One region of the Ochrobactrum sp. 19YEA23 genome, then DNA from elsewhere that is predicted to be linked to it. Evidence: predicted binding sites of a transcription regulator. Region 1 holds the regulator's gene; the other holds the start of a gene.
The links. Region 1 encodes LexA, which represses DNA repair genes until DNA is damaged. Its sites were predicted from a motif close to TGTTCNNNNTGTGTTCNG; they were not measured.

Region 1 (4,625 bases):
TAAACCAACCGGCTGGCGCGACACAGTCGCCGACGTTGCGAGAAACGCTCCCGCGGCTTTTGAGGAAGCTATCCAACTCGAAACGGCGCGTGGAATTTTCTTCCTGCTCATTCCGATTTTCAGCGGCTTGGGCGCAGTGGTCTATTTCACCTTCTCCTTCGAGCCGGATTGGACGCCCATTCTGGCCCTGCTGGCTGGGCTGGCAATTGTTCGCATACTGGCGCGGAAGCACTTTTTTGCCGGGCAGGTGCTGACGCTCGCGCTTGCTTTCCAATTGGGGCTTGCCAGCGGAAAGTGGGAAACCGAACGCATGGCGACACCAATGCTCGGTTCCGATGTATCAACGCGCGTGACTGGCCGGGTTGTGGCGCTGGATGCACAGGATAATGGAAGCTGGCGCATCACACTCGATTTGCTGACAACAGAACGCCCAACGCTGCGCTTTTCACCGACACGCATTCGCATCAATGCCCGCGATATACCGGCGGACACATCGATTGGCGGCGGCTTGACCGGCTTTGCGCGGCTGCGGGTGCCGTCAGGCCCGGTTCGCCCCGGCAATTATGACTTCTCCTTTCATGCCTATTTCAACGGTATTGGAGCAAACGGCTTTTTTCTGGGGAACCCAAAGACAGCAAACGTTCCGCCACTGACAAGCCTTGTGGCCGAAATCAGCGAATGGATTGCCTTGCTCCGTGTACGTGTTTCGGAACGGGTCGAAGAAGTGATAGGCGGGGAAGACGGCAATGTCACTGCCGCATTGATCGCCGGGACGCGTGGTGGCATCAGCGAGGAAACCAATGACGACCTGCGCAAGGCGGGTCTGGCACATATTCTCTCCATTTCTGGCCTGCATATGGCGCTGGCGGCAGGTGTCGTCATGTTTGCGCTTCGGTCTGCCTTTGCGCTCTTTCCGGCTTTCAGTGTTCGGCACCCGGTCAAGAAATATGCCGCCTTCCTGTCCTTGCTGGCTTGCGCATTCTATCTCGCCATGTCTGGCGCGGATGTTGCAGCGCAGCGCAGCTTTATGATGATTGCCGTCATGCTCAGCGCTTTGCTGTTCGACCGCGCGGCACTCAGCATGCGCAATCTGGCAATCGCAGGCATGGTGACCATAGCGATTTCGCCGCATGAAATACTCGGGCCGAGCTTTCAGATGTCCTATTCGGCAACGGCTGCGCTGATTGCCGGTTATGCCTGGTGGGGGATGCGTAGGGCCAAAAAATCGCAGGATGTGGAGAGGCGCGCGGCTTCGCCAACGGTTGGTTTGCCAACGAAGATCGTTAAATCAGCCGTTGCTGCTGCCGGAACGTCATTGGTAGCCGGAATTGCGAGCGGCATATTCGCCGCCTATCATTTCAACAATACCGCACCGTTCGGGCTGATTGGCAATGTGCTGGCCGATCCGGTAATCGCAACTTTGGTGATGCCATTCTCGGTTCTGGGCCTCGTGTTGATGCCGCTCGGCCTTGACTGGCTGCCTCTGACAATCGCCGGATCTGGTATCTGGATCGTCCGCGCTCTTGCGGGTGTCATCGCGTCCTGGTCGCCTGATGGCAATCCCGGAGCAATGCCGGTCGTGGCTCTAACCCTCTGGACCGTAGCACTCGTGATCGCGGTATTGTTCACAACGCGACTCAAAATTCTGGCACTACCATTTGTTTTAGCGGGATTTATCGCCTTCCTGCATGAGCCATTCCCGGATGTGGTGATCTCGGAAGATGCAAAGCTGGTTGGCGTTCGTCTGCCCGATGGCCGCTTTGCTATGAACCGCGACAGACCGTCGAAGTTCACCGTCGACAACTGGAAAACCGCCTATCTCGCAACGCAATTTCTGATACCGCAGCATGCAAAAGACAGGATGCGGGGAATTCCGACCGACGGCTTTATCTGCGAAGACGAATTATGCACGATCACATTACGCGATGGGCGTGTACTGGCCTATACGGCTGACCCTGCCGTTCAGGACGTCGCCTGCGATGTCGGCGATATCGTTATCCTCGCGATAGCCGGAAAAACACCGGGATGTGCGCATCAGAAGAAGCTCGTCATCAACCGCCGTGATCTGGCATTGCGAGGCACCGTCGAAATGAGGCTGGGCGATAAGAAGGACCCGACAGGCACTTCCTTCACGGCTCTCGCTGGCGATCTGACGTCCGTAAACAACAGCACGCCTCAGCGGCATAATTTTACCGATCCGCATTTTGACGACAGGCTAGCCTTCGCCATCGATGAGCCACGGCGTCCATGGCATCTGTTCAGGCTCTATTCACGCGCGGCACGTGGCTTACCTGATCGGGAATATAAGAAGAAGCAGCCTGCTCAAAAGGCAGAAACGCAATGCCCGGCCACTGACGATCAGGAGCCGGGCAGATGCGAATGATAATAGTGTTTTGAGCGCGTTGCGATTCAATTAGTCGGCGGATCAAGCCGTCTTTTCACGCATGTCCGTCCGAAAACGCGGTTCCATTTTCGGACCTAACGATCAGTACCGGCGGATCAATCCGACCAGCTTGCCCTGCACGCGAACGCGGTCTGGGCCAAAGATGCGTGTTTCATAGGCGGGATTTGCGGCTTCGAGTGCAATCGATGCGCCCTTGCGGCGAAAACGCTTCAAGGTCGCTTCTTCATCATCGACTAGCGCGACAACGATTTCACCCGGATTGGCAATGTCACCGCGTTTGATGATCACTGTATCGCCGTCGAAAATTCCGGCCTCGATCATCGAGTCGCCCTTGACCTCAAGCGCATAATGTTCGCCAGCACCGATCATCTCCGGAGGGAGGCTGAGCGAATGCGTCTGGCTCTGGATAGCTGAGATCGGCACACCAGCGGCGATGCGGCCCATGACCGGCACCGATACCGTTGCAGACACATCATCATTGGTCGCAACAGGCGCAGAGCGTAATGGCTGCACAGGCGCAGGAGGTGCTTTGCCCAGACTGCCTTCGATAACGCTCGGCGCAAATTTCTTCTGCGCGTTCAGTCCGGGTGCAATCGAATCCGGCAGACGCAGTACTTCCAGCGCGCGCGCACGGTTCGGTAGCCTGCGAATAAAGCCGCGTTCTTCCAGAGCGGTGATCAGTCGATGAATGCCCGACTTGGAAGCAAGGTCGAGCGCTTCCTTCATCTCGTCAAAAGAGGGCGGAATACCTGTTTCTTTCAGACGGTCATGAATGAACAGCAGAAGCTCGTGCTGCTTACGGGTCAACATGCGCGACACCCTCCGGCCAGATAAGAATCGAGAAAAACAAAACCAGAACGAACACTATATGTTCCAGTCTTGTTCTGCAATGGTTTTAAAATGATTAACGGGCGGCCAGCTCGTTGCCGGAATGTTCACAGGGCGGGCTAACGCGGCATCTGAGATTCAATGAAGTGTTTTTATTTCAATTCATTACAGCGCTTGCTTTGTTCTGTTTCTAAGAAGCGCAAGCGTTCACACAGCTGGGTTTTAACGTAGCATGAGTACGCGACACGAACTGCCTTCATCTGCTGCCGGGGCGTTTTCGTCACGAATGAGCAATGCATTGGAACCGACGAGTGCTGTCAGCATGGACGAATCCTGTACTGGAAACGGTGTCGCCTGCAGTGTTCCATCGCTTTGTGATTCGACCGTGGCACGCACAAAATCGCGCCGATGGTCATTGGCAGGCATCGGCTGGCCGAGTTTCGCCGGGCGGATATCTGCTGTCAGATCGGTGCCGGCGAGCTTCGCAATGAGCGGGCGGAGAAAAACGAGACTGCAGACGAGGCTTGAAACCGGGTTTCCGGGCAGGCCGATCACGTGAACAGTTTTGCTGTCGACCGTCTTGCGCCCATACATGAGCGGCTTTCCGGGGCGCATGGCAATTTTCCAGAAGTCGAGATCGACACCGCAATTGCGCAAAGCGCTATGTACATAATCGCGATCACCGACCGATGCGCCGCCGATGGTCACCAGAACATCAATTCCTCGGTTCAGAGCGGTAGCAATAGCCGCTTCGATCTGTGCGGGATCATCCGGGATGATTCCCATATCTTCGGATTTGCCGCCAGCGCGGCGCACGATGTCGGCAATGCCGACACTGTTTGAGGCGACAATCTGGTCCGGTCCGGGCTCCGCTCCGGGAGGGACAAGCTCATCGCCGGTCGCCAATATGGATATACGCGGCTTGCAAAACACATCGAGCGTTGGATTGCCGCTCGCGGCAGCCAGTGACAGCGCGGGTGCGTCCAGTTCGCGACCGACCGATATGACGGTCTTGCCGGGAGCAAAATCGAGACCAGCCCGGCGGATGTGACGACCGGGTTCCATGCCTTCCAGAATGGTCAGCTGATCGCCGGAGCGTTCGGTATGTTCCTGAATGACGATCGTATCGGCAGCTTCAGGCATCGGAGCGCCGGTGAAAATGCGCACAGCCTGTCCGGGCTGCAAGGCGCCTTCGAAGCGCTTTCCAGCAGCGGACTCACCAATAACGGTCAATTGACACGGATAGGCGGTTTCCGCAGGCGCTATCAGCGCATAGCCATCCATGGCCGAGCAGTCGAAAGGCGGCTGCAGGAAACGGGCCTCAACGGCGCGGGCAACGACGCGCCCGCCTGCTTCGTTCAGCGTAACAGTTTCAAGGCCATGCGGTTCTGCG
Region 2 (4,625 bases), on a different contig from region 1:
CCGCACAGGAATGCCGAAGCGGTCACGCAATGGCGTGGTCAGGAGACCAAGGCGCGTCGTCGCCGCAACCAGCGTGAACTTCGCAAGATCGATCTTCACCGAACGCGCCGCCGGGCCTTCACCGATGATCAGATCGAGCTGGAAATCTTCCATCGCCGGATAGAGAATTTCTTCCACTGCCGGGCTGAGACGATGAATTTCATCGATGAAGAGCACGTCGCGCTCTTCAAGATTGGTCAGCAATGCCGCCAGATCGCCAGCCTTGGCGATAACCGGACCAGAGGTGGAGCGGAAGTTGACGCCCAGTTCCTTGGCCATGATCTGGGCCAGCGTTGTCTTGCCGAGACCGGGAGGGCCAACGAACAGCACATGATCCAGCGCCTCGCCACGCACCTTGGCCGCTTCAATGAAGACCTTGAGATTGGCGCGCGCCGCCGCCTGCCCAACGAAATCGTCGAGCATTTGCGGACGCAGCGTATTGTCTTCGTCTACGCGTCTGTCGGCATCAATGAGAGGGTTGCGGTCGCTCATGTCCTCCTCCTCGCATGAACCTCATGTTCAGGCAAGTTGCTCAAAGCCTGAATCAAAAAGTGGCAGGCCGTGGCGAAAATGGTGGTTTTCGAGTACCGGAGCGCAATGTACTTAACGTACATGAGCACCGGAACGCAGAAAAACGCCATTTGCAGACCGGCATGGCGACTTTTGGAACAGGCTCTCACCGCGACAATTCCTTCAAACCAAGACGGATCAGCTTGGCCGAATCGGCATCCTCGCCCGCCTCTTTCAGCGCAGCCGCAACGGCATTCGCCGCCTGATCTCGCGAGTAACCGAGATTGGAAAGCGCCGACACGGCATCCGCGACGGGAGCCGGGGCTGCACCGGCTCCAAGCTCCTGCTTGAGCCCGATGGTGCCGCTTGCCTCACCGGCAAAGGCCGGAGCCTTGTTCTTCAATTCGGTGACGATGCGCTCCGCCACTTTCTTGCCGACGCCCGGCGTACGCGACACCATGGCGATGTCTCGCAGCGCAATTGCATTGGCCAGTTCCGATGGAGACAATGTGCCGAGAACCGCCAGCGCGACCTTGGCGCCGACGCCCTGCACGTTCTGCAACAGGCGGAACCATTCGCGTTCAAGCTGATTGGCAAAACCGTAAAGGCGGATCATGTCCTCACGGACATAGGTTTCGATAAACAGGATGGCCGCCTCGCCCGCGCCGCCGAGATTGCCCAGCGTGCGCGGCGAACAGAACGCCACATAGCCAACGCCATGCACCTCGATGACGGCATGGTCATCGGCAATTTCATCGATCACGCCCTTAAGCTTGCCGATCATTCTGGTCCTACCCCGCTAACAACGCCTGCATACGGCGGGCGCTTACAATGCTCTGACGATGATGCGCATGGCAAATGGCGATGGCCAACGCATCAGCGGCGTCGCTCGTATCGAACGACGCACGCGGCATCAGCACTTTGACCATCATGTGTATCTGTTGCTTTTCACCGTGACCGACACCGATTACCGCCTTCTTGACAGCATTCGGCGCATATTCCGCCACCGGCAGCCCCGCCTGCGCAGGAGCGAGCAAGGCAATGCCGCGCGCCTGGCCGAGCTTGAGTGTTGCCGTCGCATCCTTGTTGACGAAGGTATGCTCGACCGCCGCCTCATGCGGCATGAATTCATGCAGAACTTTGGAAAGCCCCTCATGCAGCTGGCAAAGACGTGAAGCGAGATCCATCTCGGCGTTCGACGTCACCGTGCCCGAGCCGATGAAGTGCAGTGAATTGCCCAGCGATTCGACAATGCCCCACCCCGTGCGGCGCAGGCCCGGATCGATGCCAATAATGCGAATCGTTTCTTTCATAAGCGAACCCTATCCTCAGACGGATTCACTTGACAGCAGAAAAGTGAACAAAAGAGAAACATGCGCCGAAAGCATGGACGGGACAGCGCAGATTTTGGTTATGACGCGCCGAAAATGGTGGGCTTTGAGAACCGGCGCGCAGCGTACATAAGGTACGTGAGCACCGGAAGCGGAAAAGAACGCCATTTGCAGGCCGTCAGAGCCTAAATATCAGCGGCCCTTAAGAAGCGCCGAAAGCCGTCTTGAGCAACACAATCTGTTCGGAAACCGGGTTGCCGTGCGGATTGGCCTGCAGGGAAACCACATCGCCATAGACTTCGCGGTCCATGCGGCGCACACGCGCCTGCAGACGCATTGAGCGCTCCACCAATTCGGCAAAGGCGGCAGGCAGCTCGCTCCAGCCCGGAGCGCCTTCACCAGCCGATGGCGTGTCGAGACGCACCTTGGCCTTTTCGGCAGACACCTGCTGGCGGTTCATCTCGCCGTTGCGGGCAGCACGCTGCAGCAGAAGCCAGGAAGCGATCTGCATCAGACGGGTGGTGAGACGCATCGATTCGGCGGCATAAAGCGTCGCAGCAATCCGTGACAGATTGCGCGCTTCTTCACGGCCTTCGCCGTCGAGATAGCTCGCCGCTTCCTCGACCATATCCATGCCCTGGCTGTAGATCGGCTTGAACGAATCCGAGAAGACCATGCGCTCGGCGAGGCTGATCATATTGCTCGGCACCTGTCTCTGTTCGCTAATCACTGCTCTGTCACCCTGCATGACCGCCTGCATCGGCGGCCCATTCCGTTGATCGCATCCACTGGAGGATGAACGCGACTGAAAAATACTGAACCGCCGTTCGACCACGCGGGACGTCCGGACGGAACAGTCACATCAAACAAGTCCACGATAAACTGCACCTTCATGCACGGTCGCGCAAGATTATGTTTAACGTTCGGTTAACATTTTCAAGGGGTGGTTAATTGACCCTGCAAGCAGAACGGGTCGAACCGGTTTCCGGTTCCCCTCATGCGTTCAAAACGCCAGTGACAGACGCCGTCAGAGCCTTACAGGCACAAAAAAAGAGCCGCGATGGCGGCTCTCAGGAGTTTAACAGGGAGGCGTCAAACAGAGTGGCTAAACCACTCGGTAAGAATCCAGCCGAACTGGATGTAAATGATTAAACCCTCTTAAGATTAATGAATGGTTAATTTCGGTCACGCCCTGTGGAAAATACCAGCAGGCCCAGGCCGCGCAGAAAGAAAAAAGCCGCCCGAAGGCGGCTCATTATCAATAGCGCTGCATGGCAGGCTGGGGTTTCGTCGCCGCTTGAACCTTGACCGGCTCGGCGGCAGGGATGGCAGGTTTGACTGCACCCTGCTTGCCCCAGCCGATGGTGGGCAGCCACTCCAGATAATAGGCCAGCGCGAACTGCATCACGATACCGGTTGCAATCAGCAGTGTGTCATAGGGAAGACCGCCCGGATTAACCAGCTTCATGACCTGCGCCACCATGGCAAGCAGCGTGCCTGCGATGAAGACCGGGAGCGAATGCTTGCCGAGGATCGCCAGCGGATTATCCGGCGCGGTGCGAGCGATATTGTTCAGCGTCGGCACCACGGCAATGAGATAGGCCATCGCCAGAATGTGCAGGAGACGCGGGCCCGACAGGAAGGTCTTGTCGAAGCCGGTAATGATCATCGGCATGCCCATCGAGGCATCAATGCCCCAGAGCGGAATGCGGACCCAGGCCATCGCCAGCACCAGATAGCCGACGGCAAGGCCGATCAGGGCCGGATGCGTCGGCAGCTGGCCGCCACGGCGCACATGCATCACACCCGCAATGCCAATGGCAAACAGGAACTGCCAGGAAAGCGGGTTCAGGAACCAGACGCCCTCCGTCGGATAATTGATCGGCGCGACCTGATAAAGACCGGACAGGAACCAGACCATCCCCGAAACGCCCAGCATCAGCGGCAGGCTGATGCGCGCCAGCAAAAGCAGGAGCGGCGTCAGAACCAGCATAACGGCATACATCGACAGGATGTTGTTGTAGCCCAGCTGATGACCAAGCGTCACGAGACCGAATAGGGCTTCCACCGGCTGCTTGAGCAGCGGCTCGATATTGATTTCCTTGAGCAGTTCGGAACGCTTCAGGAAGATCGCGGCGGAAGCGAAGATGGCGATGGTCGCCATGGTCGTCATGATATGGGTGGTATAAAGCACGCCTGCGCGACGCCACATCTTCAATGTCAGAAGAAGGCGGTTGCCCGGGCCGAACTTGCTGCCATAGGCCAATGCCACAGCCATGCCGGATATCAGCACGAAGGCTTCTGCCGAATCGGAGAAGCCAAGGTTCTTGTGCGTGAAGTGCTCGTAGATGGTGCCCGGCACGTGGTTGATGAAAATGGTCAACAGCGCAAGCGCACGGAACACGTCAATGCGCGTGTCGCGCACTTTCACGTTCTGCGCGGGCATCGCTTCTCTAGCGGTCGCAATCGTCATTTACCAGCCTGTCTGTCTCTGCTGGAAAGCACCGGCGCTTGGGACCGCGACACTCTCCAATCTCTCAGTTGCAGCTCTCCGAATGGGAGATCGGATAGAAGCCACATGCTTCATCGGGACGTTCATTGCCCGACGTTTGATGGGACCTATATACGCAATAATCCCGGCAGAACCGGGTTGGTTCCGATCAACTTTCGTTCCAGTGGATAACATAATGCCATACCGGACGTTGAACCCGCGGCCTGAACTGTCGCGGCAAAGACAGGACTTGT

Region 2: ruvC (crossover junction endodeoxyribonuclease RuvC) is a predicted target of LexA. The motif match lies at 1,906-1,923, and genes of this name have one in related genera.

Annotation. Positions count from the first base shown of each region.
Region 1 is NZ_JASAMQ010000007.1:228,557-233,181, reverse strand. It holds gene QBD01_RS18650 (ComEC/Rec2 family competence protein) at 1-2,383, shown strand, start outside; gene lexA (transcriptional repressor LexA) at 2,486-3,214, opposite strand; gene glp (gephyrin-like molybdotransferase Glp) at 3,455-4,625, opposite strand, start outside.
Region 2 is NZ_JASAMQ010000014.1:27,676-32,300, reverse strand. It holds gene ruvB (Holliday junction branch migration DNA helicase RuvB) at 1-531, opposite strand, end outside; partial or broken gene QBD01_RS23445 (flagellar basal body P-ring protein FlgI) at 573-680, opposite strand; gene ruvA (Holliday junction branch migration protein RuvA) at 716-1,333, opposite strand; gene ruvC (crossover junction endodeoxyribonuclease RuvC) at 1,341-1,862, opposite strand; gene QBD01_RS23430 (DUF1465 family protein) at 2,083-2,589, opposite strand; gene QBD01_RS23425 (OpgC family protein) at 3,139-4,326, opposite strand.